2 regions of the Frederiksenia canicola genome follow, and region 2 is predicted to be linked to the other one. Evidence: riboswitches for the same ligand, from Rfam matches in the RefSeq annotation. Region 2 holds a riboswitch; the other holds the start of a gene.
The links. A riboswitch is a leader RNA that binds a small molecule or an ion and turns the genes downstream of it on or off. The one in region 2 is predicted to bind lysine.

Region 1: it holds a riboswitch for lysine, as region 2 does, so the genes downstream of both, lysC (lysine-sensitive aspartokinase 3) here and A4G17_RS06670 (Na+/H+ antiporter NhaC family protein) in region 2, are expected to answer to the same signal.

The regions. Positions count from the first base shown of each region.
Region 1 covers NZ_CP015029.1:1,575,664-1,590,789, reverse strand. Annotated here, with positions in the region: gene A4G17_RS07785 (aromatic amino acid transport family protein) at 1-209, shown strand, start outside; gene lrp (leucine-responsive transcriptional regulator Lrp) at 349-831, shown strand; gene A4G17_RS07775 (DNA translocase FtsK) at 841-3,525, shown strand; gene ypfJ (KPN_02809 family neutral zinc metallopeptidase) at 3,637-4,497, shown strand; gene aroG (3-deoxy-7-phosphoheptulonate synthase AroG) at 4,584-5,651, shown strand; gene tsaB (tRNA (adenosine(37)-N6)-threonylcarbamoyltransferase complex dimerization subunit type 1 TsaB) at 5,716-6,408, shown strand; gene lysC (lysine-sensitive aspartokinase 3) at 6,478-7,830, opposite strand; lysine riboswitch at 7,906-8,086, opposite strand; gene mepA (penicillin-insensitive murein endopeptidase) at 8,295-9,122, shown strand; gene A4G17_RS07745 (DNA topoisomerase III) at 9,195-11,114, shown strand; gene secG (preprotein translocase subunit SecG) at 11,241-11,570, shown strand; tRNA gene A4G17_RS07735 (tRNA-Leu) at 11,580-11,665, shown strand; gene A4G17_RS07730 (hypothetical protein) at 11,692-12,123, shown strand; gene rnd (ribonuclease D) at 12,320-13,459, opposite strand; gene A4G17_RS07720 (ROK family protein) at 13,640-14,842, shown strand; gene bioD (dethiobiotin synthase) at 14,888-15,126, shown strand, end outside.
Region 2 covers NZ_CP015029.1:1,350,131-1,365,256, forward strand. Annotated here, with positions in the region: gene hpf (ribosome hibernation-promoting factor, HPF/YfiA family) at 8-334, opposite strand; gene A4G17_RS06625 (Kdo(2)-lipid IV(A) acyltransferase) at 515-1,447, shown strand; gene rdgB (RdgB/HAM1 family non-canonical purine NTP pyrophosphatase) at 1,528-2,130, shown strand; gene A4G17_RS06635 (YbjQ family protein) at 2,127-2,444, shown strand; gene A4G17_RS06640 (YcgN family cysteine cluster protein) at 2,444-2,917, shown strand; gene A4G17_RS06645 (SDR family oxidoreductase) at 3,067-3,816, shown strand; gene A4G17_RS06650 (NCS2 family permease) at 3,915-5,228, opposite strand; gene A4G17_RS06655 (3-deoxy-D-manno-octulosonic acid kinase) at 5,319-6,023, opposite strand; gene folE (GTP cyclohydrolase I FolE) at 6,142-6,798, shown strand; gene truA (tRNA pseudouridine(38-40) synthase TruA) at 7,003-7,788, shown strand; gene A4G17_RS06670 (Na+/H+ antiporter NhaC family protein) at 7,908-9,443, opposite strand; lysine riboswitch at 9,565-9,744, opposite strand; gene A4G17_RS06675 (H-NS family histone-like protein) at 9,942-10,349, shown strand; gene purU (formyltetrahydrofolate deformylase) at 10,438-11,274, shown strand; gene rnhA (ribonuclease HI) at 11,385-11,846, shown strand; gene A4G17_RS06690 (sialic acid TRAP transporter substrate-binding protein SiaP) at 12,128-13,114, shown strand; gene A4G17_RS06695 (TRAP transporter large permease) at 13,182-15,029, shown strand.

The DNA of each region.
Region 1 (15,126 bases), 230 kb from region 2:
CACTTGGTTATGCAGGGTTGTTGTTTGCATTCTACGGATTGATTTTACCAATCGGTTTGGCGTGGAAAGCTCGCCAATTATACCCAAATCTACCTTACCGTGTAGCCGGTGGCAATTTGGGATTAGTGATTGCGTTTGTGATGGGAGTTGTCATTATCGTTATTCCATTCTTAATTGAAAAAGGTATTTTGCCTGCCGTAGCGGGTTAAATTATCCCTTTTTCTCCTTTTTTAATCCGATCGCCTAACAAGCGGTCGGATTTTTTTTCTTTTTTGCAAATAACTTTAGACAAAATGTCTTAACTCGGTAGAATACTTCTTTAGTACAAACTGCTAGAAAGGTTTCAAAATGGAAAATAAAAAACTACCAAAGCCATTAGATGCTATTGATTTTAAAATCTTAAATGAGTTGCAACGTAACGGAAAGATTTCAAATATTGAACTCTCAAAGCGAGTTGGGCTTTCGCCAACGCCTTGTTTAGAACGTGTCAAACGCCTTGAAAAACAAAATGTGATTATGGGGTATCGTGCCTTATTGAACCCTGAATTGCTTGAGGCTCCATTATTAGTGATTGTTGAAATTACTTTAGTACGTGGTAAGCCTGATGTGTTTGAAGAATTCAATCGAGCCGTGCAGCAACTGGACGAAATTCAAGAATGCCACTTAGTCTCGGGAGATTTTGACTATCTACTCAAAACGCGTGTAGCCGATATGGCAGCATACCGTAAATTACTTGGCACAACATTATTGCGTTTACCTGGTGTGAACGATACTCGCACTTATGTAGTAATGGAAGAAGTCAAACAAACCAATTATTTGTTGTTGAAATAAGGACATTGTGTGATTGAACGATTAACAGGTAGAGAAAACCTCATCAAATTTACCTTGCTGCTTCTGGCATTGGCTGGTGCTTATTTATGTGTGGCATGGGCAAGTTATAGTCCGCTTGATAACGCTTGGACTGTCGCCAGCAGTGTGACACAAGACCCACTCAATAAAACAGGCTCATTAGGTGCATGGGTAATTGATTTACTGTTTGCTATGTTCGGCAAAATGGCGTTTCTGATTCCTTTTGCCTTTACCTTTGTGCCCATTTTTCTTTTGGTACTGCGTACCACAGGTGATCTACATTTACGACAAGCCTTGCTGTGGTTGCTGAGTTTTACCGTCTTTATGATAGGGCTGTCAGGACTGGCAAGTGTGCTGTTACCACATTCAGCAGCCTATTTATCTGGCGGCTTTATTGGGGCGATGCTGTCGGAGTTAATTGGAAATCGGCTTGGTCAGATCGGCGTACTGTTTTTATCGATGGTGATCACGGCAGGTGGATTCTATTTTTGTTCAGGGCAGACGTTAATTCGCCTGTTTGGGCGTTTGTATGATTGGATCATGGACAATAAAGAGCAGGAAGCTCCTCAGCCTGAAAGACAAGCGGTCAGTTCCGAGCAAATTTTTGCAAATCAGGAAAGCGATGAGACCGTTGAAAAAGAGATGACAGAATCACCTGAACATCCACAGCTAACGGATGTTACCCAATTTGCCCGCCCGAAAATTACAGGGCTAAAATCTGAAATAGTAGAGCAGAGTGAAACGAATGAGTTGGTTGAAACGCCGATGTATCATGTTGAAACGCAAACAGAGTTACCTAAAGTCAGCGTGCCAGCGTTTTCACCAGTTCCGCCTGCTCAACAACGGGTGCAGCAAGAAACCCTAGAAACCGTTGAACCTATTGTGGATGAACGAAATTTTCCAACGATTCGTTTAAACCCAGACATTTCAACGGTTCAAGCTGAAACAGAACCCACTCATTTGCAAAATTCGGACGTGATCTCACCGCTTGCAGTGCCGAGTGAGAGCGATCAGGTCGCTACTTCGGTCAAGAAAGATGAGCAGCACCCTGATTTTCTTAAACCGAACGTAAAAGTCGAACTGCCAGAACCCGTTGAAAAAGCGAAACAAGCGGTCAGTTCCGAGCCGAATTTTACCAAACCGAAAGCAGCAACGCCTGTTGTTCATCCGCTGTTACAACGACAAACAACAACGGAGAAACCAACAACACCTTTGCCAACTAACGATTTATTATCACGGGGAAAACAGGAAATTCAGCAAATTACTGAACAGGAAATTCGAGAGACATCAGCCCGTATTGAACAAGAGCTGGCGAATTTTGGCGTAAAAGCAACGGTAGAAGACGTGTTGGTTGGACCTGTCGTGACTCGATATGAAATTCAACCTGCTGCTGGAGTCAAGGCAAGCAAAATTTCCAACTTAGGCAGTGACTTAGCTCGCTCATTAATTTTTGAAGCGATTCGGATCACCGATGTTGTGCCGGGTAAGCCATTTATGGGGATTGAAACCCCAAATCGCCAACGTGAAACGGTGTGGCTACGAGATGTATTGGAGAACGATGCCTTCCGTCATAGTAATGCGATTTTGCCAATGGCGCTAGGCAAAGATATTAGTGGAAAACCGGTTGTGGTTGATATGGCAAAAATGCCGCATCTATTAGTGGCGGGGCAAACAGGAGGCGGGAAATCTGTCGGCGTAAATACGATGATTTTAAGTCTCTTATTTAAGCTTACCCCAGAACAGGTTCGCTTTATTATGATTGACCCGAAAGTCGTTGAATTGTCAGTGTATAACGACATTCCGCACTTGCTCACACCGGTTGTGACTGATATGAAAAAAGCTGAAAATGCGTTGCGTTGGGCGGTTGAAGAAATGGAACGCCGTTATCAGCTCGTCAGCTACTTACAAGTGCGTAATATTGAAGGCTATAACAACAAAATTGAGCAAGCGGAAGCCATGGGTATTCCAATCACTAATCCACATTGGAAACCAACAGATTCAATGGATCTCAATGCTCCGCCATTGAAAAAAATGAGTTACATTGTGCTTATTGTCGATGAATTTGCTGATTTAATGATGTCTGCAGGCAAACAAGTGGAAGATCATATTATGCGAATTGCTCAAAAAGCCCGTGCAGTTGGTATTCACTTGATTTTGGCAACACAACGCCCATCAACAGATATCATTACAGGCGTAATTAAAGCCAATATTCCCAGCCGTATTGCCTTCACGGTTGCAAGCCAAATTGACTCCCGTACTATTCTAGACAAAGGTGGAGCGGAAGCACTACTTGGTCGCGGCGATATGCTCTATTCAGGTGCAGGCAGCCCTGAAATGATCCGTATTCACGGTGCATTTATGACCGATGAAGATGTGCTAAGAGTAGCCGATAACTGGCGAGCAAGGGGGAAACCGGAATACATTGACAGCATTATTGAATCTGCTGACGATGAAGATGTTGATGGCAGCCAACGGGGAGCTTTAGGCGATCTTGATCCCCTTTTTGATGAAATTGCAGGATTTGTGGTCGAAAGCAACATCACCTCAATCAGTGGCATTCAACGCCGTTTCTCTCTCGGTTTCAACCGTGCTGCCCGTATTGTTGATCAGCTAGAAGCCCAAGGCATACTTTCCGCTCCTGATGCAAAAGGAAAACGAGAAGTGCTGGCGAGATAGTTATTATTAAATTTTGGTCGTTATATAGTGGCACAAGGCTACTTGTTTCATAGTTTGTTTCAATATATAACAAGCCTAAGTGGTTCAAAGGAAAATAAAAAGGAAAACAAAATGCGTTTAGATGATGAAAGAGAAAGTCGTAATGTGGAAGATCGCCGTGGACAATCTGGTTTTGGTGGGGGGCGAAGAGTTTCTGTTGGACGTGGAAAGGGCAGTATTTTAGGCTTTATTATCTTGTTGGTCGGGGCTTATTATGGTGTGGATTTATCAGGGATTGTCGGTTTTGGTCAAGAAGAAACGTATCAGCAGCAGGAGCAGAGTAGCTATCGATCATCATCTGAAGAAGCAGAACTCAATACCTTGTCACGCAAAGTGTTGGCAACAACAGAAAGAGTATGGGGTAATTACTTTCGTCAAAGTGGGATGACTTATCGTGAACCAACGTTGGTACTGTATCGGGGAGCAACTCAAACCGCTTGTGGTACAGGGCAATCTGTGATGGGGCCCTTTTATTGTCCTGTTGATGAAAAAATCTATCTAGATTTATCATTTTATGATGATATGAAACACAAACTCAAAGCAGCAGGGGATTTTGCTTTTGCTTATGTAATTGCTCATGAAGTGGGACATCATATTCAACATCAATTAGGTATTACAGAGCAAACTCAAAAGGCACAACGTAACGCTTCTAGCAGGAAAGAAGCTAATCGGATTTCAGTGAGTGTAGAACTACAGGCCGACTGTTTTGCGGGGGTGTGGGGCTATCACATTCAGAAAGAAGGGCGTTTGGAAGCAGGAGATGTGGAAGAGGCGTTTTTAGCAGCTGAAGCCGTAGGCGATGATCGCTTGCAGAAACAAAGCCAAGGTAGAGTGATTCCTGATAGTTTTACCCATGGTTCTTCTGCACAACGCTTAGCGTGGTTTAGAAAAGGATTGCAATCTGGAAACCCAAATGTTTGTGATACTTTTTAATCATTTGCTCACAAATTTTTGACAATTCATAACGATTGCTCTAGTTTAGCGGTACTTTGTGAGCACTATAAAAATAAAGAGAAAATATGACATACAGAAACGATGATATTCGTATCAACCACATTGAAGAATTGCTGCCACCTGTGGCATTGTTAGAGCGTTTTCCTGCCAGCGATGTGGCGGCGGATACCGTGGCAAAAGCCCGTTTGGCGGTTAATCGCATTTTATCGGGTGAAGATGACCGCTTGTTAGTGGTGATTGGGCCTTGCTCCATTCACGATCCTGAAGCAGCATTAGACTATGCGAAAAAAATCCAAGCGATCCGAGCCAATCCGCAAATTAATCAACATCTAGAAGTTGTAATGCGAGTCTATTTTGAGAAACCCCGCACCACAGTGGGCTGGAAAGGGCTAATTAACGACCCGTATTTAAACGAAACCTTTGCATTGAATGACGGTTTACGCATTGCCCGCAAAGTGCTTTCCGACATCAATGATCTCTCCGTTCCCGCAGCGGGGGAGTTTTTGGATATGATCACCCCGCAATATGTTGCTGATTTTATGAGCTGGGGGGCGATTGGGGCGAGAACCACAGAATCGCAAGTGCATCGTGAATTGGCTTCCGGGCTTTCCTGTGCGGTCGGCTTTAAAAATGCTACCAACGGCAGTGTGAAAATTGCCTTAGACGCCATCGGTGCTGCTGAAGCCCCGCACCATTTCTTATCTGTGACCAAATTTGGACATTCTGCTATTGTTTCCACCGCGGGCAATCCAGACTGCCACATCATTTTGCGTGGTGGTGATAGTGGTACGAATTACGATGCGGCTTCGATCGAAAAAGTTTGTGCTGACATCGAAAAATCCGGTCGCCGTCCGCATGTGATGGTCGATTTCAGTCATGCCAATAGTCAGAAACAATTCAAACGTCAGCTTGATGTCTGCAATGATGTTGCCGCTCAAATTGCCAATGGATCGCACAAGATCTCAGGTGTAATGATTGAAAGCCATTTGGTTGAAGGCCGTCAAGATTTAGTCGAAGGCAAAGCACTCACTTACGGACAGAGCATTACCGATGCCTGTCTTGGCTGGGAAGATAGTGAAAAAGTACTATTCCAACTCGCCGATGCGGTGGCACAACGCCGTAACAAGCGGTAAGATCCAAATGATTTTTTGCAAATAGGATGAACAAAAGGGACGTACAACGTCCCTCTATATTTTTATGATGAAGACAATTTTAGTATTAGACACCGCCACTGAAGCCTGTTCTGTGGCGTTATTTCACCAAGGTAAAACCACTTTTTTAGATGAACTCAGCCCACGTACGCATACGCAGCGGATTTTACCGATGGTTGATGAGTTGTTATCGCAAGCGGGTATTTCTCTGAAAGAGGTCGATGTACTTGGATTTGGGCGTGGGCCGGGTAGTTTTACGGGTGTGCGAGTGGGCGTGGGAATTGCTCAAGGCTTAGCAATGGGAGCGGAATTGCCCGTGGTGCCCGTGTCTAATTTATTGGCGATGGCAGAGGCGGCGTATCAACAGCAAGGTGCAACAGAAGTGGTTGCGTTGATTGATGCTCGAATGAACGAAGTCTATTTCGCACAATTTAGCCGTAGCGAAAAGGGCTGGCAAACGTTGGTGGCAGAGCAAGTCTGCTCGCCAGAAAAGGCGATTGCACAAATTCAGGCAGCGCGTCAGCCAACGGTAGTTGGTACGGGTTGGGCAGCATATTTGCAATTTTCGGCGGCAAACTTACCGCTTGTGGTGAGCGACATCACCTTACCTTCCGCCCGTTTTATGTTGCCACTAGTGCAGCAAGCCGCAGCACAAGGGAAAACGCAATCAGCCATGGAGATTGAACCTGTTTACCTTCGCAATGAAGTCACTTGGCAAAAATTACCACACAAGCGGTAAGATCCACCTAATTTTTTGCAAATAGCACAAGAAATAAAGGGGCGTTTAAAACGCCTCTTATTGTTTGAATTATTCAAACAGTGCTGAATGTAACGCCTGAATAATCTCGTCTGCCTCTTTATTTTTAACCAGTGTGCACACGTTATTCGTGCTAGCACCGTAGCTAATCAAACGTACATTATAAGGCGATAAGGTTTCAAATAACTGTTTAGCAATGCCTGCTTGTGTGTGTAGATTGTTACCAATAATGGCCACTAATGCTAAATCCGTTTCTACGTTCACTTTACACACTTCACGCAATTCTGCTAACAAGTCATCAGAAAGAATATCTAAACCTGACGATGTTGAACCCGTTTTATCAAGCGTGATTGCAATGCTGACTTCTGAAGTTGTGACGACATCTACGGAAATTTTATGTTTTGCCAAAATGGTAAAGACATTCGCTAAGAAGCCTTGTGAATGCAACATACTGAGACTGGAAAGGGTCAGCAAAATTTGGTTGCGACGTAAGGCGAGAGCTCGGAATGTTGGACGTGGTTGTGGATCACGAGTTACCCAAGTTCCTCCTTGTTCGGGAGCTTTGCTTGACCCCACAAAAACAGGGATATTGCTGCGTACAGCAGGTAAAAGTGTCGCGGGGTGGAGCACTTTCGCCCCGAATGTTGCCATTTCCGCTGCTTCATTAAAACTGATGGTATCAATTCTCTTAGCTGCAGAAACAATGCGTGGGTCGGTGGTATAAATACCAGGGACATCGGTCCAAATCAACACATCATTGGCATTCAGCACTTCTGCAAGTAATGCTGCTGAGTAGTCGCTGCCACCACGACCAAGCGTGGTTGTTTTACCTTCATCATCCCGACCAATAAAACCTTGGGTAATCACCACTTTACCTTGTTCTAGCAAGGGTTTAATCACTGCATTCGTTTGCTGAACGGTTTTTTCATCATTCGGAGCCGCTTTTCCGAAGTGACTATCTGTCGCCACAACGTCACGCACATCAACCCATACTGCAGGGAAATTACGTTCATTGAGTAATTGCGTAAAAATGCAGGTAGACATCATCTCACCGTGACAAATAATTTCATCCGTTAAGGCAAGGGAAGTGGCAAGGCTAGCTGATTCAGCAAGTGCTTTAATGTGTGTTAAATAGTGTTCGATTTTTTCAATCACCATTTCAGGCTTTTGAAGCTTTTCAATAATGTTAAACTGAATTGTTCTTACGGCATTTAAAATGTCGTTGCGTCGTGAAAGTTCACAGCCATTGGCAAGCTCAACTAAATAGTTAGTTACGCCCGCGGAAGCTGAAAGCACGACGACCCGAGTATTTGTATCAGCTGTGATAATATCGGCACAAGCTGACATTGCATCAAAGTTGGCAACGCTGGTACCACCAAATTTAGCAACGGAAAGATGAGGCATATTTAGAATTTCCTATAAAAAAGCATTGTGTTTACAGGAGATATGAGTGGCAAGAAAATTGGGGAAACATTGACACCAATTAAGAGCGCTCCGTTTAGTTGGCGACCAAACGACAGCTGATAGGATTCAACCTACTCAGCCGATGCTTATTCCTTCTCTAGCGAACTCACATCTCGGCAATCATTCCCATCACTTGTCTTCAAACGGTCTAGCTCCCTAAAACAAGTTACCTGAATGTTGCACCTCTCCCGCTATAATGAACCATTATAACTTTCTTTCGCTAAGAGCGAAAAACGGAGCTATAAATAACTTTTTCTTATTTTAATGTCAAATAAAATTTATGCGTTTAGCAATGAATTGCAACAAGCGGTGTAATTTTAATCAGCAAGCGGTCAGTTTAGCTTTTGATTTTGCAATTTGATTACACTAGAATGCTCATGATGTTGTTTATATTAGGAAAGCAGATGAAATTTTTTAATATTGCCCTAGCCAGTAGTGTAGTGGCATTTTCTCTACATAGTGTAGCCACCCCGTGGGAATCGATTCGGACTCCAATTGCTGGCAAAGTGCAGTCTATTGGTGGGTATAGTAATGGATGTATTATTGGTGCAGAACCTTTAGCTCTCAAAGGCGAAGGCTATCAAGTGATTCGCTCGATCAAAAACCGTTATTACGGTCACCCGCAGTTGTTGAACTATTTGCTAAATCTAGGTAAAAGTGCCAAGGCTGCAGGAATTCCGCCTATTTTGATTGGTGATATGGGAATGCCTGCTGGTGGACGTTTTTCATCGGGACATGCCAGCCACCAAACGGGTTTAGATGCAGATATTTGGTTGCGTTTCGGTCCAATGGACGATGAAACGGCTCGTAATCCTGCGGGTTTGGCAACGATTATGGTTGATCATTCAACCAATGTCGTGAATGAAAAGTTATGGACAACCAACCATACTAAATTGTTGAAATTAGCAGCGTCAGATTACCGTGTCGATCGTATTTTTGTGAACCCCGCAATCAAAGTCAAACTGTGTAATACCGCAGGAACTGATCGTGATTGGCTTCGCAAAATTCGCCCTTGGTACGCACACGACTCGCACTTTCATGTTCGTTTAACTTGCCCTGCTGACGCACCAAATTGTGAAAATCAAGCCCCCGTGCCTGCAGGTGATGGTTGTGGTGCAGAGCTTTATTCATGGTTCGAACCAGCTAAGCCATCCAGTACGCCAAAATCAAAAACGTTGCCACAACCGCCGCAATTGTGCCAAATGATCCTGTCTCAGCAGGGCTTCAATTAATCACAAATTTTGACCGTTTGTCCCTTACAAGCGGTCAGATTCTCTCAATTTTTTGCAAATCGGAACTATCCATTGAAACTATTCATCGCCGAAAAACCAAGCCTAGGCAGAGCTATCGCCCAAGTGTTACCTAAACCACATCACAATAAAGATGGTTTTATTGAGTGTGGTGAAGGCAATGTGGTGACATGGTGTATTGGGCATTTGCTTGAACAGGCTGAACCTGATGCATACGATGAACGTTTTAAGATCTGGCGAATGGAACATTTGCCGATTGTGCCAGAACAGTGGAAGCTGATCCCCAAAAAAGAGACGCTCAAGCAATTCAAAGTAGTGGAACGCTTGGTAAAACAGGCAGATCAACTGATTCACGCAGGCGATCCTGACCGAGAAGGGCAGTTGCTAGTAGACGAAGTGTTCGGTTATCTCAATTTGCCCACTGAAAAACGTTCGCAAATTCAACGCTGTCTGATTAGCGATCTTAACCCAAGTGCCGTACAAAAAGCGGTGGAAAAATTGCAAAGTAATCGGGATTTTATCCCACTTGCTACTTCTGCCTTGGCCAGGGCGAGAGCCGATTGGCTTTATGGCATCAATATGACTCGAGCCTATACGCTCCAAGGACGTTGGGCAGGCTACAAAGGTGTGCTGTCAGTTGGAAGAGTACAAACCCCCGTTCTAGGCATGATTGTGCGACGGGATCTCGAAATCGAAAATTTCGTGCCCAAAGACTATTTCGAAGTGCTAGCACACATCATTGTGCCTGAAACACAGGAACGATTTACGGCACAATGGCAGCCGAGCAAGGCGTGTGAAGATTATCAAGATGATGAGGGTAGGGTACTATCCCAACCGCTGGCAGAAAATGTAGTAAAACGTATCGAAAATCAGCCCGCTTGCGTTATCGATTATCAAGATAAAATCGAAACCGAAATAGCACCATTACCTTATTCGCTTTCGGCATTACAGATTGATGCTGCCCGCCGTTTTGGACTTTCCGCTCAGGCGGTACTCGATATTTGCCAAAAATTATACGAAACTCACAAGCTAATCACTTATCCCCGTTCCGACAATCGCTATTTGCCGAATGAGCATTTTGCCGAACGTTTGAAAGTGATGGCTGCTATTGCACATCATTTGACTGAATATACTGAAAAGCCTGAGGCGGTTGATCCTAATCGCAAAAATCGTTGCTGGAACGACAGTAAGGTTGAAGCTCACCACGCAATTATTCCAACGGCTAGGCAGGGCAATGTGCATCTCACCGACAATGAACGGCGAATTTACCAACTAATTGCTCGTCAATATCTGCTGCAATTTTGTCCAGATGCTGAATATCGCAAAGGTAAAATTATTCTAAATATCGCAGGTGGTACCTTTGCAACACAAGCTAGAAACTTAATTGTAGCGGGCTGGAAAGCATTGCTCGGTAAAGAGGATAGCGACGAAGTGGCTGAACCGTTGCTGCCTCTGGTGAAAAAAGATCAACAACTACATTGTGAAAAAGGTGAAATCGTCAGCAAAAAAACGCAACCACCACGTCCTTTTAGCGATGCTACGTTGCTTTCTGCGATGACAGGAATTGCCCGTTTTGTGCAAGACAAACAGCTCAAGAAGGTGTTAAGGGAAACTGACGGGCTCGGCACCGAAGCGACACGAGCGGGGATTATTGAATTACTGTTCAAGCGGGGATTTTTAATCAAAAAGGGGAGAAGCATTCACAGCACCGAAGCAGGTAGAACCTTGATTGCTGCTTTACCTGAAACCGCAACCCAGCCAGATATGACGGCTCATTGGGAAATGCAGCTCACCGATATCAGCAAAAAACAAGCAAGTTATCAACAGTTCATAGCCGATCTCAATAAGCAGTTGCCTAGCTTACTACATTCACCAAATCGAATGGTATTGCAAAATTTAGCGAGAATCATACCGCTTGTAACGACATCTAAAGGGCAGAGTAGTCGAAAAAACGTGAAATCTGCCGAAAAATAAGTCGAACGTTAAAAAATTCACGAAAATTTCCTTGCAAGCCTTAGCGTAACGCTATATGATGCACACATCGAAACGAACTCTGCCATGCAGAGTTTTCTTTTGAACAGAATTTAAAAAGAGACAACAATGTTAATCAATTTTCTAACTATTGCTTATCTCGTTGTAGCAGTTTTCCTAATCGGATTTATCTTAATCCAACAAGGAAAAGGGGCAGATGCAGGTGCATCATTTGGTGCAGGTGCAGCAGGAACCGTATTTGGTTCAGCAGGTTCAGCAAATTTTTTATCAAGAACTACAGCGATTTTAGCAATTATTTTTTTCGGCATTAGTTTAGTGATTGGCAACTTAAACACTCACACAGCATCACCAAAAAGCCAGTTTGAAGATTTAAGTCAAGTAGAACAAAAACAAGAAGTGCCAGCAGTTAAAACTGAAAATAGCGATATCCCGCAATAAAAAATTCACGCTCTGGTGGTGGAATTGGTAGACACGCTATCTTGAGGGGGTAGTGTCCAGAGGATGTGCGAGTTCGAGTCTCGCCCAGAGCACCATTTGACCTTTCGCAATGTTTTGTAACTTGTCGAAAAAATCAAACAAAGCCTTGAAGCAAAACGTTTCAAGGCTTTTTTCTTATCTTAACCGTTCGCAACTTTTCGTTTCCAACCGTAAATTTTGGTTACAGGATCTATCAGCATTATTTTATGAAGACAGAGAGGAGAATAATATAGTGAAAGAAGCGATGAATTTATTGAAAGATACCTGCGTTTTGGCGTTTAAGCTCTATATTTTATTACCTTTGTTCTTGTTTGGCTCCATCATTTTAGTCTTTACTTTCTCATCACTCACTCTTAATGATGTGTTTTCTACAAAAGGAGCTTATTGGTTTGTTGTGACAGTGGTTGGCATATTCAGCGTTAAATCCAAACGGTTTTTTATCGCCTTTTTAATCAGTCTAGCACTGTTTCTACTATTTGGTGGCATAGATTATATCCACGATTGGATATACTAATTTAATTTTAACTTATAACCCTGCTTATGCGGGGTTTTTATTACCTAAAAAAGAATAATTTATGAGGAGGCTTGCAAATTTTAGGTAAGGTTGTAGCTGCCCTTGATTTATTTAACATAATATATATTATGCGCACAATATTCACATAACATATTGATTCAAAAGAATTATTTAAATTCACTTACAAAAAATTTTACTATTGGTTTGCCTGCAGAAAAATTCGGTATTTTTCCAATAATCGATTACCGAATTCTGAACGCCATCCGAATAATAATTCAGGTTTCTGGTCTTGTGGTTGACCTTGCATTTGCCATTTAAATAATTGTTCTAGCTGACGTTTACTTGCAAAAACCTCCGTTGGTAAGTCTTGCGGTTGACATTCTTGAACAGCTTTCTTTAAAAAATGCATATCACGTTTATAATGAGGTGCATCGATCAAGCGATGAATAGGTTCAGGATAGTTTTCTGCTGCAATATTTTTTGCTTGTTCAACAAGTAATAATAATTTTTTGCCATGAAGTCGAACTTCATTTGGGTGCATAAATTCCAATAAACAAGCGGTATGTTTAGGCTGAAGTTTTGCAATTTGCAATAGAGACTGCTCTTTTACCACAAAATTTAAAGCTAAATCTCGTTTTTGTGCTTCTTTATATCGCCAATTCTCAAGAAGCTGTAGCACTGAAAGTTGTTGAGAGTTCAGCTGCCATGCATTACCAATTTTTTTATATGCTTTATCAACGTCAAATTCTATTAGTTTTTTCGCTTTCAAATAATGGCACTCTTCTTCGACTGCTTTTTGCCAACAGGTTTGAATTAGCGATACTTGCATTTTTTGATATATTGGTAACAAGTACCGTACATCTGCAGCTGCATATTGGAGCTGCTTTTCATTTAATGGGCGAGCTAGCCAGTCCGTACGTGATGAAGACTTATCTAGTTTAATTTGATAATAGTGATCAACAAGTTTAGAAAATCCAACAGATATGCCTAGTCCAATAAACTTACCGATCACTTGAGTATCGATCATAGGCTCTGGTAACTGATTAAAATAATGTTGGAAGACTTCTAAATCTTCACCACAGGCATGTAACACTTTAAGAATATTTGGATTTTTTAGTAGTTCTATGAATGGGGTAAAATCAGAGATAGTAAGTGGGTCAATAAGATAAACCTTTTTACCATCAAATAGTTGTAAAAGTCCTAACTTAGGAAAGAATGAACGAATACGAACAAACTCAGTATCTAATGCCACTACACTTGCATGCTTACAATCTCGACAAGCAATTATTAGTTTCTCATTAGTATCAATCCAATTAAAATCAATATGTTGATTCATCCCGCCTTTCCTTATTGTTGAAATTCACCCACTTTTTGTTCAAAAAATGTATTTTCTTCGTTTTATAAAATAAATTTTGTGAGTTCTCTCTCATAATTTATTCAAAATATTTGCCATTTTATCCAAAGATTGGAAAATACAAAACTCTCTTATGGAGCAGATAATTATAAAAGGTTTTATATGAAAACGGCATCTAACGATTATAAATTTCAGCATTTAGGACAGGTCTATCAGCTTATTGAGCAATTTGAGCTTATTTCTCGAACAGATTTGGCAAAATTATCAGGTTACGCACCTGCATCGATTACGGGTCTTAGCAAGCAGCTAATTGATCATAAATTAGTGCTTGAACGCACGGCTCAAAATTTACCCAGTCGAGGGCGTCCTGCGGTAGGCTTATCACTCTCTTCTTTTCATTGGCGTTATATCTGTATGATTTTGTCTGAAACTGATATTTCAATTTTTTTATGTGAATTATCTGGTAAAGCTATTCATCAGCAAAGATATACCCTGAACTTATCTCGTACTGAACTGTTAGAAAGCGTGACAACGTCTCTAAAAAATTTCTTACAATATTGCTCTGTTGAATTAGAATATGTTTTAGCTATGTCTGTTAGTGTTATTGGGAAGCTGAATCGAGATAAAACAGGTGTAGTACGATTAGGTAATAAAACATTAGATGTTGAATTATTCAGTGCATTGCAGATGTTGGTGGATAAACCCGTCTATTTAAATGAACATTTCCAGCTTTGGTTATTGGCTGAGTCTGCATTAGGTAGCTTAATTAGTCATGATGATGTGATTTTCTTGCAGTTAGACGAAGCCATTAATTTGAGTGTGTTACTTCGTGGCGAATTGCTTCACCGTGATGAGCATAAACGGATGAATGTGGATAAAATGTTAATGCCCAAATTTGGCGAGTTGAGTGACTTTATTGGCGAAAATTTAAATGAAATGGAACGTTATCAACTTGCCAATCAAATTACGTTTAATGCATTAGTCAAGGCAATAGATCATTATTTACCGAACCCTTTTGGTACTATCCGTCAAAAAATAGAATGGTTCTGCAAGCACATTCAAAAAGAAAATGCTGCTGCCCTACATATTTTAGAGCATATTGCAGATAATCTTTCTTACATGTTGCTTAATCTCATTAATCTTTTTTCGACGGAAAAAATTATGTTCTGTTCACCTCTACTCTCTATACAGACCGCATTATTTGAAAAAATAAGAGAAAAAATTGTGGTGAACTTGCGTCAAGATGATCTCAATATTGATTTAGTCACAAGCCAATATGAATGGAACAGTCCGCTCATTCCATCTGCTGCAATAAAATATGAAATTTATGCCGGAAATTTGATTCAGAACATAATTAAATTGTAAAAAGTTCGTTAAACTTCGCCCCACTTTTTTTATTCGAGAATCAAAATGCCAGCGATATTTATTGCGGGGACGGATACTAATGTGGGCAAGACCATTGTTACCCGAGCCTTATTACAAACAGTTTCTAAATATGAAATTCCAGTAGTTGGATATAAACCTATAGCTTGTGGTGGTGATGATTCACTACCCACCGAGCCGAATAATGATGACTATGCTTGCGAAGATAATAAGGATGTACTGATAATTCAGGATAGTTGCGTATATCCTGTACAATACAAAGAGAT
Region 2 (15,126 bases):
TATCATTTTATTGTGCATCATTCAGTTTTTTAATGCTTTCATCCGCTCGACGGGCTTCACCTTTGTGTTTTTGTTTGTTTAACTGAGTTTCTAATTTGGTTTCGACTTCGTTAATTGCTTTGTATAAATCGGCATCTTGTGCTTTTGCGAAAAGATCGCCAACGGGCGTACCAATTGAGGCTTCAACTTCATAACTGTTTGGCAATTTATGAATCATAAAATGCGGGTTGATTAGCTGGGTTTGCCACTTATTCAATTTCGCTAAACGCTCTTCAATGTGCGTACGAATTGCAGGAGTCACTTCCATCTGTTTGCTTGAAATATTGATTGTCATAGCATTTTCCTCTTTTGTTTGCGACCGAAATTGGTCAATTAACGATGATAGAAAGGTATGCCTTTCCCCTAGAAATTTCAACTGTTAGAGTCAAGAAAAAGTGAAAAGTTTGAACTACTTAACACTTTTATTCGGTTTTCGACTATAATTCGTGCAAATTGATAGAGAGATGATGAGTTAATGAGAGAGAATAAATTCCCGCCGTTCCAAACGGCTTTTTTATACCCTAAATATTGGGGATTATGGCTTGGGCTTGGGCTATTTCGAGTTATTTTGTGCTTGCCGTATCCCGTTCTGGTATTTATAGGCAGAGGTTTAGGCAGATTATTTGGGCGGCTTGGTTTTGGAAAAAAGCGTATGCAAATTGCTCGCCGCAATCTTGAATTGTGCTTTCCGCATTATACAAGCGGCCAGATCGAGCAAATTTTATGCGAAAATCGTGATTCAGTTGGAATGGCGATTATCGAAACGGGAATGGCATGGTTCTGGTCGGATAAACGCATTCTCAAATGGTCAAAAATCGAAGGATTGGAGCATCTTAAACAACCTGAAGGTGTGGGGGTGATTTTTGTCGGCGTGCATTTTTTGACGTTAGAACTCGGGGCGAGAATTGTTGGTTTGCATCACCAAGGCATTGGCGTGTATCGCCCGAATGATAATCCGCTACTGGATTGGATCCAATTTCGTGGACGAGTGCGTTCCAATAAAGGAATGCTAGATCGCAAAGACTTGCGGGGAATGATCAAAGCCTTAAAAGCAGGCGAAACGATTTGGTATGCCCCTGATCACGATTACGGTCGCAAAAATAGCGTTTTCGTGCCGTTTTTTGCGGTTGAACAGACTTGTACCACGGCGGGTACACGAATGCTACTTCGTTCTGCTCCGAATGCGGTGGTTGTGCCCTTTAGCCCCATTCGTCATGCCGATTATTCAGGCTATACCGTTAAAATCAGCCCAGTGGTTGATTTCAGTCAATGCGAAAACGATATCGACACCGCCACTCGAATGAACCAAGTCGTCGAAGCGGAAATTATGCAAGCTCAAAGCCAATATATGTGGCTCCATCGCCGTTTCAAAACTCGCCCGCACGAGAATGATCCGAACCTTTATTGAACCATCTATTGCGTAGAAACTACCAGGGCACTCGCCCACAAGCGGTTAGATTTTCGCAATTTTTTGCAAAAGGAGAACGAATGAACAAACAAAAAATCGTCCTTGCCACGGGTAATCAAGGTAAGGTAAAAGAAATGGCGGATGTGCTACGTGCGTTCGGTTTTGACGTAGTGGCACAAAGTGAATTTGGGATTGAATCACCTGAAGAAACGGGGCTGACCTTTATTGAAAATGCGTTACTCAAAGCCCGCCATGCCGCCAAAATCACAGGATTACCTGCGATTGCTGATGATTCGGGCTTGGCGGTAGATGCGTTGGGTGGTGCTCCAGGGCTTTATTCGGCACGCTATGCCGGTGTGGACGGCGATGATGCTGCGAATCGGCAAAAATTACTGGCAGAAATGGCAGCAGTAGCAGATGAAAAGCGTACCGCTAAATTTGTTAGCTGTATCGTTTTTTTGCAACACGACACCGATCCTACTCCTAAAATTGCGTTAGGCGAATGTTTTGGGACAATTTTGCGTGAAGAACGCGGTACAAACGGTTTTGGCTACGATTCACTGTTTTTCTATCCGCCGAAGAATTGTAGCTTTGCTGAGTTGGAAACAGCAGAAAAGAAAAGCCTTTCTCATAGAGCCATCGCCTTGCAATCCCTTAAACAACAATTTCAGGAGAAATTATGATTATTACAACCACTAACCAAATTGAAAATCATCAAATCGTTGAATACAAAGGCGTGGTATTTGGCGAAGTTGTCTCTGGGGCAAATTTTGCCCGCGATTTTTTTGCTAGCATCACCGATGTCATTGGTGGGCGTTCTGGGGCCTATGAAAGCAAAATCAGCGATTCGCGCCAAGATGCGTTGCGTGAACTAGAAAAAAAGGCACATAAACTTGGTGCAAACGCCATTGTCGGCGTTTCTTTTGATTATGCGACACTGGGGACCAAAAATATGTTTATGGTGGTTGCAACGGGTACGGCGGTTGTGGTGCGTTAATGTCGAATGACTTGCAAAAAAATGCCCTGAACTCACCGCTTGCAGCGAATTTTTGGCAAACCAAATCGTTGTTGGAAATGAATGAAGCGGAGTGGGAGGCACTATGCGATGGTTGCGGAAAGTGTTGCTATCGCAAATACATTCAAGGACGGGGCAAAAGAGAGAAATTGTATTACACTCGGGTGGCATGCAATTTGCTTGATGTGGAGACGGGCAAATGTTGCGATTATCCGAATCGCTTTAAACTTGAAAGCGATTGCACTAAGCTTACCAAAAAAAACTTACCCGATTTCGGTTGGCTGCCACGAACGTGTGCTTATCGGCTACTTTACGAAGGCAAGCCGTTATTTGATTGGCACCCGCTGATTTCCAAGGATCCCAACTCTGTTAAACATGCTGATATTTTAATCAAACACGGTATTCACGAAAAAGAGGTAATTGACTGGTTTGAATTTGTGATTGATGAAGTCTAACAAGCGGTCACTTTTGGGTAATTTTTTGCACATTTTTCCCCTTTTTTGTTAGATGAAAATGATTTGAATCTCATCATAAATATTTTCACTTTACACTCAAATTCGTCAGAGTATAGTTGCAAGTAATCAATGATAAAAAGGAGTAAAAAATGAAAACTGCATTAGTAACAGGGGCAACCGCGGGCTTTGGCTTGGCGATTTGTAAAACCTTAATTCAAAATGGCTACAAAGTGATTGGTACGGGCAGACGTGCTGAGCGTTTAGCTGCACTGCAAGCCGAACTTGGCGAGAATTTCTTACCTTTAGCATTTGACGTGAGTGATGTTGCTCAAACGGAAGCCGCGTTAAAGTCACGCCCAGCAGGTTGGCAAGCTGTCGATGTATTGGTGAATAATGCAGGTTTGGCGTTAGGCTTAGAACCCGCTCATAAAGTGGAGCTTGCCGATTGGATGCAAATGATCGACACCAATATCAAAGGTTTGGTGTCAGTGACTCGTTTTATTTTACCAGAGATGGTGGAACGCAATACGGGTCATGTGATTAATTTAGGATCGATTGCGGGCAATTATCCGTACCCAGGTGGAAATGTTTACGGTGGTACCAAGGCATTTGTAAAACAATTCAGCTTGAACTTGCGTGCCGATTTAGCAGGAACTAAAGTGCGAGTAAGTAACATTGAGCCGGGGCTTTGCGGTGGCACAGAGTTTTCCAATGTCCGTTTTAAAGGCGATGATGAGAAAGCCGCAAAACTGTATGAAAATGTGGATTATGTCAGCCCGCAAGATATTGCGAATATTGTGCTTTGGCTTAACCAACAGCCAGAACACGTCAATATCAACCGCATTGAAGTGATGCCAACGGCACAAACCTTCGCTCCGCTTTCCGTTCACCGTGGATAATTGGACAGTTACAAGCGGTCAGTTTCATCAAATTTTTTGCAAATAAAAAAACGGTGGGAATAGATTCAGTTCCCACCGTTTTTCACTTGAAGAATAGATTAAATAGCGTAGCCTAAGGCATAGAAGGCAACGAGTACAATAGCAATCACAACAGTACCGATATTTAATTTATTAAACTCACCTGAAATGACACGCCCGATAACTAACGTTGCAAAACCTAACATAATGCCTGTAACGATGTTAGCAGTGAGTACAATGAATACTGCACAAACTAAACCAGACATTGCTCCAATAAAATCATCAAAATCTAATTTTGAGACGTTGCTTAACATTAACAATCCAACATACATCAACGCAGGAGCGGTAGCGTAACCTGGAACAAGAAAAGCAAGTGGTTGGAAGAATAACATTAACAGGAATAGCACACCAACAACGACAGCAGTTAAACCTGTTTTACCACCCACCGCGGTTCCCGCTGCAGATTCAATATACACCGCTGCGGGTGCTGTGCCGAATAAGCCTGACAGTACACTACCTAAGGAATCAGAAGTTAAAGCACGTCCGCCATTGATAATTTGCCCGTCTTTATCCAGTAAATTCGCTTGGCCTGCAACCGCTCGAATAGTGCCTGTGGCGTCAAAAATCGCCGTCATCACAAGTGCAAAGACAACAGGTAAAATTGCGGTGTTTAATGCCCCCATAATATCTAAATTGAGAAACTGTGAGTTTTCACCAAAAGTTGGCATTTTGAACACTTTTCCGTCAAATTTTACATTCGGATCAAAAACTAAACCGATAGCGGTAATCGCAATAATGACCCACAAAATAGCCCCTTTCACTTGTCGGCGTTCTAAACCGATAATGGCAGCTAAACCAAGTAAAGACATGATGACAGGGAATGACATAAACTCGCCCATTTTGACGGGAAGACCGGCCTGATTGCTTACCACTAAACCCACGCCGTTACTTGCAATGAGTAATAAGAATAGACCGATTCCAATCCCCGCACCGTGAGCGATGCTAGAAGGTAAGTTGCGTAAAATCCAGCTACGAATTCCCGTTACGGAAACCAGTGTAAATACCACACCCATTAAGAAGATCGCCCCTAAGGCAACGGGGACGCTAATACCTTGTCCTAGCACTAAGCTGTAGGCTGTAAAGGCGGTAAGTGAAATAGCGCAACCAATTGCCATCGGCACATTTGCCCATAAGCCAATTAAAATTGAACCAAGACCTGCAACTAAACAGGTTGCGACAAACACCGAATCTGCAGGGAAGCCCGCAGCACTTAACATTTTGGGTACCACGATCACCGAATAAACCATCGCTAAGAACGTGGTTAGACCCGCAATAATTTCCTGACGAACGTTTGAGCCACGTTCCTTTATTTGGAAACGACAAAGTAAAGACATTGATAAGACCTCAAAAAGTGAATGAAAGATGAAAAAGGCGTGATTTTACACAAGGACAAATGATTAAGCAAACGTTTGCGTAATCTGTTTTTAATTAGACGCATAACCTTTTAAAAGTGCCTGCCAATTTTCATCATCAAATAAAATGCCCAAACGGATTTGTTCTTTGTGGAAAGAGCGAAGCAAGCGGGCGAGATTTTGCGATTTCCATTCATCACCTTGCTGAATTTGACACTTGTCGAAGTCAATCAGCCAAAATTTGCCGTTTTGATCGAGCAAAATATTGTGAATGTTGAGATCGGAATGGTGCACTTGATGATCGTGCAATTGTCGAATCAGTTTTCCTATTTGTTGATATTGTTTCGTGTCTAACGTGTTGTGTTGCAAAACGTGGCTTAAATCTTGGGTATTGGCAATTTTTTCCAACAAAATATCCGCTTGATAGAAGCCACAGCAGCGGTCGATTTTAAATGCAATCGGGCGGGGAACAGGCAGTTGCCATTGTGCCATTTTATTTAATAAATCAAACTCTTGCGCGGCTCTTGTGGCATTGAGAGAGAGAAAGAAATAGCGATCTTTAATGATCTTGCTAAACAACCCGCCACGATAGTAGTGCCGACGAACACTATTAACGCCTAATTCTTGCTCAGTATTGAGGAACCACGTTGTTCCACGCCCTGTCGATGACCCCAACAAGCGGTCAGATTCAGCGAAAGTTTTGCAATCTAAAAGTTGTTGAACCAAACCTTGTTGCTCAGAGGGTACAAGGTTGGCATTAAATTGGTAATATGCCATTGATGTTGAGAGTATGTTTAGAAAAGGGCTGTGATTTTACACGATTTCTCCCACTTTCGTTGTGTTTTTAATGCAATTTGGTAGAATTCTCGGCTTAAATTTTTAGGAAGGAAATTCAATGAGCAATATCTCCCCAGAAGCCCAAAGCGTACGAGCTGCCTTACTTGAGAAAGGCATTGAAACCCCAACAGTTGCCCATACCAAAGATAAAGCGGTACGCCGCAGTGAAATTCAGCAGCATATGCGTTCGGTGTTGGAATTACTTGGCTTGGATCTGCGAGATGACAGCCTTGAAGAAACGCCCCATCGTCTAGCCAAAATGTATGTGGACGAAATTTTCAGTGGACTAGACTATGAAACTTTCCCGAAAATCACCAAAATCAAAAACCAGATGAAAGTGAGCGAAATGGTGTTGGTCGATGACATTACCCTAACCAGCACTTGTGAGCATCATTTTGTGACTATTGATGGTAAAGTAGCGGTTGCTTATTATCCGAAAGATTGGGTGATCGGCTTGTCTAAAATTAACCGTGTAGTACAGTTTTTTGCCCAACGTCCGCAGGTACAAGAGCGTTTTACTGAACAAATTCTCACGGCTTTCCAAACCATTTTAGAAACAGAAGATGTGGCGGTTTATGTGAAAGCCACCCACTTCTGCGTGAAATGCCGTGGCGTGAAAGACACCAACAGCCAAACCCTCACTTCGGCATTTGGCGGCGTGTTCCTGCAAGACCGTGAAACCCGCAAAGAGTTTTTATCGTTATTGAGTAAGTAGAATCCCCTCTCACTCACTTGCGAGAGACCGCTCAAAAGTGCATTTAGGCATTTTGAGCAGAGCGCTTACAAGCGGTCAGATTTTGAGAATTTTTTGCAAATCGATCTCATAATAGTGCTCTCTTATTTTTACTTCTGAATGACGCTCGAATCTATCCCTCTCCCACTAGCGGGCGAGGGTAATTTTTTATTTAGAGAAATAAAAATGAAAATCGCCCTTGGTATTGAATATGATGGCAGCCGCTATTTTGGTTGGCAACGCCAGCAGAATGTGGATTCCGTCCAACAAAAATTAGAAGAAGCACTGTCGATTATCGCTAATTCGCCCGTTGATGTATTTTGTGCGGGGAGAACTGATGCGGGGGTGCACGGCACGGGGCAGGTGGTACACTTTGAAACGGATGCCAAACGCCCGTTACAAAGTTGGTGTTTTGGCACCAATGCCCACTTACCGCCCGATATTGCAGTGAAATGGGCTGTGGAAGTACCAGAGGATTTTCACGCTCGTTTTAGTGCAACCGCTCGCCGTTATCGCTACATTATCTATAATCACAAGCTTCGCTCGGCAATTTTACCTTTTGGCGTGTCTCATTATTATCACTCGCTTGATGTGGAAAAAATGCATGAAGCGGGGCAGTTTCTACTGGGCGAGAACGACTTCAGTTCTTTCCGGGCCGCCCAGTGCCAATCCCATACGCCTTGGCGAAATGTGCATCATCTTAACGTCAGCCGTCAAGGCGATTACATCATCGTGGATATTCAAGCCAATGCCTTTGTTCATCATATGGTGCGAAATATTGTTGGCAGCTTGATTGAAGTCGGGCAAGGCATACAGTCAGCGGAATGGATAAAATGGCTACTTGAACAGCGTGATCGCACCCTTGCCGCCCCGACAGCCAAAGCCGAAGGACTGTATTTAGTTGATGTGACTTACCCCGACCAATTTTCCATTCCAAAAGGAAAATTAGGTCCACTCTTTTTAGCCGATTAGTTTAGCCATTAACCAGACGTCATTGACATAAAAACACAAGCGGTGAGTTCCGCTCATTTTTTTGCAAATTGAATTGCAAAATTGGAGTCGGAACTCACCGCTTGTTGTTGAGATCGGTGTTAAGACAAGTCGTCTTTTCTTTTCACAATCACTAACACAATAACCGCCAAGACGGCCGCAGTCGTTGCAAAACCAAGCCAAGCCGATTTGGTAAAGCCAAGAACTAAATAACCTGCAATAGTGGCAATTGCAACCAGCATCGCATATGGCAATTGTGATGTTACGTGATCCATGTGATTACACTGTGCTCCAGTCGATGACAAAATAGTGGTATCTGAAATCGGTGAACAGTGGTCGCCACACACTGCACCAGCCATCACTGCAGATAAGCAAGGAAGTAGTAAACTTGGATCAGCATTGGCTGCCATTGCGGCGGCAATTGGTAACATAATACCGAATGTCCCCCAGCTTGTTCCCGTTGAGAATGCCATACCTGTGCCAAGTACGAAAAGAATAGCAGGTAAAAACGCAGGATCAATGCTGCTTGCGACAAGCGTTGAGAGATATTTACCTGTTTGCATATCGCCAACGATGCCGTTGATGGTCCAGGCAAAACAGAGAATGAGAATGGCACCAGACATTGATTTTGCCCCAATTACATAGGCTTTAAAGTATTCTGGTACAGTGATTTGGTGAGCGGCAAAAATACAAATGGTTGCGACAACTAATGCACTGACACCACCCACAACTAAAGAAATACCTACTGTCGTATTTTCAAATGCCCCCAAGATATCAAACGGTTTTCCATCTGCAGCAAGAGCTTGATTACCTGTGTACATCATCATCGCAACTGTCGCAAGAATGAGTGTAACAATAGGTAAAACTAGGTTGATGACTTTACCATCGCCTTGAATATTCTCTTGAGCTTGTTCAGATTGGGCTAATGCTTCGCGTTCAAAACGTTTCATTGAACCAATATCAATGGTGAAATAAGCAACCAGAAATACCATAACCATGGAAAAAATGGCATAGAAATTCATTGCACTCATTGTCATAAACGCACCTAGTGGAGAGTAGCCAGTAATCCCATAAGTGGCTAATAAACCAGCAATAAGCGTAATAATGTATGCCCCCCAACTGGAGATTGGCATTAAAACACACATTGGTGCGGCAGTTGAGTCTAAAATATAGGCAAGTTTTGCTCGTGATACTTTGAATTTATCGGTCACAGGACGAGCGATAGCACCTACGGCAAGGCTGTGGAAGTAGTCATCAATGAAGGTGAAAAAGACGAGCCCAGCTGCCATTAATTTAGCCCCACGTCTGCCTTTAATACGTTTTTGTACCCAAGTCGCAAAAGCTTGGTTACTACCAGAAAGACTGAGTAGAGCGGTAAGAATGCCTAATAACACAAGGAATAAGATAATGTTGATATTGTTGCTGTTTAATCCATCTTCGCCATAAACTAATGAAAGTACACTATTTTTTAAATGGAGAAGTGAATTAACAGGATCGCCACCTTGTAACATAACCGCACCGACAATAATCCCGATACTTAAGGATAAAATGACTTTGCGGGTCAATATAGCAAGTAATAAAGCAAGCATTGCTGGTACGAGCGACCATGCCGATGCGGAATAATCAATTGGACTCATAAAACCTCTAAGATTGTTTTAATTAATTAAAATTATTGCCAAACAAAGAAAGAGATCTACTGAAATGATTTATATCGCAATATAAATAATATAAAGGAAGGGTAAGAGAAATGCACCCAAGCCTAACAGTAGCGCTCCATAGCGACACAATGATGTTGCTATGACAGTGTCGTACCTTTCAATAACGACCCCAGCTAATTAAGATGACGCTTAACTAACTTCGGCAAATATCCCTTTCCTGTTTCGTCAACGTTTTCCACTCAGAAAAAGTACTTATGATATTTGCACCTCTACAATTTGCAGGACGGCGATAGATTACTGAAACCAAAAAAATTTGCAAGCGTTATATGACAAAAAATAATCAGCATATCGGATCTGTGTAATAAAGTTGGATTTCTGCAAGATATATACGCCAGAATATTTACCTGATAAATAGATTACGTTAATATACGAACATCTTTTCTTTTTCTTTTAGTCTTATTTTTTGTAGGAGCAAAAATGTCTGAAGTATTAAAAACATTGAACAATATTCGTAGTTTACGTGCTGCTGTGCGTGATCTTTCATTGGTTCAATTAGAAGGAATTGCTGAGAAATTAGCTACGGTGATTGATGAAAAACGTGAAGCAATTAAGGCAGAAGAAGCTGAAAAGGCAAAACGTTTAGCAGGTTTAAATAAATATAAAGAGCTTCTTGAAAAAGACGGTATTTCTGCAGAAGAATTAGTATTGTTATTAGGCTCTTCAGGCGAAACTAAAAAACGTGAATCACGTGCAGCACGTCCAGCAAAATATAAATATGTGACAGAACAAGGCGTTGAAAAAACGTGGACTGGTCAAGGAAGAACGCCATTTGCCATTCAAAAAGCGTTAGATGCAGGTAAATCATTAAAAGATTTCGAAATCTAATTGATTTTATTTTGAGATTAATAAAGAGAACTCCTAAACCGAGTTCTCTTTTCCATTTTTAAAAATAATAAAAACGGAATAGCACCACGTGATTGAAAATAAAATTTTATTAACAGAATGCCCTGATGATACGGGATTGGTCGCAAAAATCACCAATATTTGTTACAAACATCAGCTCAATATTGTTCAAAATAGTGAGTTTGTGGATAGTGATACTCGTCGCTTTTTTATGCGTACGGAATTACAAGGCATTTTTAACGATCAAACGTTATTAGCGGATTTAGCATTTACCTTACCAAAAGGCTCGGTTTATAAATTAGTGCCGCAAAAGCAAAAACGGATTGTGATTCTAGTCACCAAAGAAGCCCACTGTTTAGGCGATATTTTAATGAAAACCTATTATGGCGGATTAAATGTGGAAATTGCCGCAGTGATTGGTAATCATGCGGATTTAGCTAACCTTGCCGAGCGTTTTGATGTGCCGTTCCATTTGGTTAGCCACGAAGGTTTAAGCCGAGTTGAGCACGATAAATTACTCAGCGAAAAAATTGATGAATACGCCCCTGATTACATCGTGTTGGCGAAATATATGCGAGTACTAAACCCTGAATTTGTGGAGCGTTATCCAAACCGTGTGATCAACATTCACCATTCGTTCTTGCCTGCGTTTATCGGGGCAAAACCCTATCAACAAGCCTATGAGCGTGGAGTGAAAATTATCGGTGCGACCGCACATTTCATTAACAACGAACTCGATCAAGGCCCGATTATTATGCAGAATGTGATCAATGTGGATCATACCTACACCGCCGATGCGATGATGCGAGCGGGGCGTGATGTGGAGAAAACGGTATTGAGCCGTGCATTGGAATTGGTATTGGCGGATCGTGTGTTCGTTTACCAAAACAAAACGATTGTGATGTAATTGCAAAATTTTCTTTGGAACTGACCGCTTGTAAGCCACCAACTCCCTACAAGGTGAGCAGAATTGATAAGCGGTCAGTTTTTGGAAAAGTTTTGCAAATGGAGACAGCGATGAAACGAGTTGAAATTTTTACCGATGGTTCTTGTTTAGGTAATCCAGGCAAAGGTGGAATTGGTGTACTGCTACGTTACAAAGGGCACGAAAAAACTTTGAGTAAAGGTTATCAGCTCACGACTAATAACCGTATGGAACTGCGGGCGGTAATCGAGGCACTTTCAATGTTAAAAGAGCCTTGTCAAGTGGTGCTTTCAAGCGACAGCCAATATATGAAAAATGGTATCGAGAAATGGATGCACAACTGGAAACGCAATAACTGGAAAACTAGCAACAAAACGCCTGTAAAAAACCAAGATTTGTGGGTACAGCTCGACCAAGCGATTGCCCAACATCAACTTGAGTGGCAATGGGTCAAAGGGCATTCTGGGCATCGTGAAAATGAAATCTGCGATGAATTAGCACGTTTAGGGGCAAACCATCCTACCTTAATTGATGACGGCTATCAGCCTGAATAATCATCTCTCTGCAAACGATTTCGTGATGTAGATCACAATTCTGAATTTTCCTTTTGTCGATTTATTGACAAGCTTTTGGCGGATGTTATGATGCTTTCAATCCATTTTTGAGTTGAGTTTTGATAGATTCACTTCAAAATGGTGCTAAAAGCAAAACATGATATCCCATCATTTTTTGAGATAAAGTTCAATCAGCTATGTAAAAACGGTGCTAATACCTTAATATAGCTAAGCGTTTCATCTGAAAACGCACCTTCATCTGATCCAAGAGGAGAACTCAAATGAAATTTAACAAACTTGCACTTGCAACATTATGCTTTGGTATGTCAGCGTCTGTGTTAGCAGCTGATTACGAATTTTCTTTTGGTATGACCGCAGGGACTAACCAAAATGAATACAAAGCAGCAGAACTTTTTGCAAAAGAAGTGAAAGAAAAATCTAACGGTAAAATCGAGATCAAACTTTATCCAGATGCACAATTAGCGAAAAATGACGTTGAGTCAATGAAGCAATTAAAAGATGGTGCAATGGATTTCACTTTTGCAGAGTCTTCTCGCTTTAGTGAAGTGGGTCACCCAATTTCTCAAGTCTATGCACTTCCATATTTAGTGCCTGATTTCGAAACCATGAAAAAAGCATTAAATGAAACCAATGTGGGTAAAGAGCTTTTAGCGAACTTGAAAAAAGATAAAATCGTTGTTTTATCACAAGCTTATAACGGTACTCGTCAAACTACATCAAACCGTGCAATCAACTCTTTAGCGGATATGAAGGGCTTAAAATTACGTGTTCCAGGCGCACCATCTAACGTAGCTTATGCAAAATACACTGGTGCGGCATCAACACCAATGGCATTCTCTGAAGTTTATCTTGCATTACAAACAAATGCGGTAGATGCTCAAGAAAACCCATTGCCAACAATCAACGATAAAAAATTCTACGAAGTACAAAAATACTTAGCGATGACTAACCACATCTTAAATGACCAACTCTATTTAATGAGTGGTGATGCTTATGATGAATTACCAGCAGACTTACAAAAAGTGGTTAAAGATGCGGCAGAAAAAGCAGCAGAATTCCATACTGGTTTATTCAAAGAGGGTGAAGCGAAGTTAGTGGATTACTTCAAATCAAAAGGCGTAACAGTAACTATGCCTAAACTTGATGAGTTTAAAGCAGCGTTAAAACCTTACCACGATGAATTTGCTGAAAAACATGGTGAAGCTGGTAAAAAAGCGATTGCTGAAATCAACGCACTTTCAAAATAATTTAATTTCACAGCCTTAGCCTATGTGCTAAGGCTGCTTTTTAAATATTGTCGATTTTGGAGTATTTATGAAAATCATCAATAAATTGGAAGAGTGGATAGGCGGTTCTTTATTTATCCTCATCTTTTTGATCTTAATTGCTCAAATTCTTGCCAGACAAGTATTTCATAGCCCGTTAAACTGGAGTGAAGAACTTGCGAGATTACTTTTCGTTTATGTCGGCATGCTCGGAATTAGTGTTGGTATCCGTAATCAACAACACGTTTTTATTGACTTTATTACAAACCTATTTCCAGAAAAAGTAAAAAAAGTGGCAAATAGTTTTGTGCAACTCATTATTTTTATCTGTCTAATTTCTTTTATTCATTTTGGTATTAAACTTTTCTTTAAAGCTGAAAATAATATTTTTACATTAGGCATCTCAGAAAAATGGATGTACGGTAGCTTGCCTTTAATTGCTTGTTTAATGTTATTCCGTTTTTTCCAAGCGCAATACGAAAACTTTAAAAATGGCTTGTCTTACTTACCGGCAACGCTTTTTGTGATCTTGACGGTATTAGCGCTTGCAACGCTCTATTTTGCACCAGATTTCTTTAAAATTTTCCGTATTTCAGACTATGTGAAATTTGGAAAAAATGCAGTTTACATTACCTTAGCTTTCTGGCTGATCATTATGTTTATCGGAACACCAGTAGGCTGGTCTCTATTGATTGCGACCTTACTCTATTTTTCAATGACACGTTGGAATCTATCATCTTACGCAGCGGAAAAATTAGTTTCTAGCTTAGATAGCTTCCCATTATTGAGTGTTCCATTCTTTATTTTGACCGGTATTCTGATGAATACAGGGGGTATCACAGAGCGTATTTTCAACTTCGCCAAAGCCCTATTGGGTCACTATCGTGGTGGTATGGGGCATGTAAATATCGGGGCAAGTTTAATCTTCTCAGGTATGTCAGGCTCAGCCTTAGCCGATGCGGGTGGTTTAGGTCAATTAGAAATTAAAGCAATGCGTGATGCAGGTTATGATGATGATATTTGCGGTGGTATTACAGCAGCATCTTGTATTATCGGGCCTTTAGTTCCACCAAGTATTGCAATGATTATCTACGGTGTTATTGCAAACCAATCTATTGCTAAGCTCTTTATTGCGGGCTTTGTTCCAGGGGTATTAGTGACTATCGCATTAATGGTGATGAACTACTACGTTTCTAAAAAACGTGGCTACCCAAGATCACCAAAAGCAACCCTAGCTGAACGTTGCCAAGCCTTCAAAAAAGCAATTTGGGCAGTATTAACCCCGATTCTCATTATTGGTGGTATTTTCTCTGGTATGTTTACCCCAACAGAAGCGGCGGTAGTTGCAGCACTTTACTCAATCATTATCGGTATGTTTGTGTATAAAGAGCTAACTCTTAAAAAACTTTTCCAAAGCTGTGTTGAAGCGATTGCAATTACAGGTGTAACTGTATTGATGGTAATGACGGTAACTTTCTTCGGCGATATGATCGCACGTGAGCAAGTGGCAATGCGTATTGCAGAGTTTTTCGTATCTGTTGCGGATTCGCCTGTGATGGTGTTAGTGATGATTAACTTACTGCTTTTATTCCTAGGTATGTTTATCGATGCTTTAGCCTTACAGTTCCTTGTATTACCAATGTTAATTCCTATTGCAATGCACTTTGGTATCGATCTCATCTTCTTCGGTGTGATGACAACCTTAAATATGATGATTGGTATTCTTACACCTCCAATGGGAATGGCATTATTTGTGGTTGCTCGTGTAGGTAATATGCCAGTGAGTGTGGTAGCGAGAGGGGTATTACCTTTCTTAGTACCAATCTTCATTACCTTGGTATTAATGACGATTTTCCCACAAATCATTACATTTATTCCTAACTTACTAATGCCTTAGCATTAAAAATTCAAAGCCAACACAATAAGTGGTTGGCTTTTAATAAAGACTTGCCATTCAATGTTGTATCTGAATAGGTATTCATTAGACTTAACCT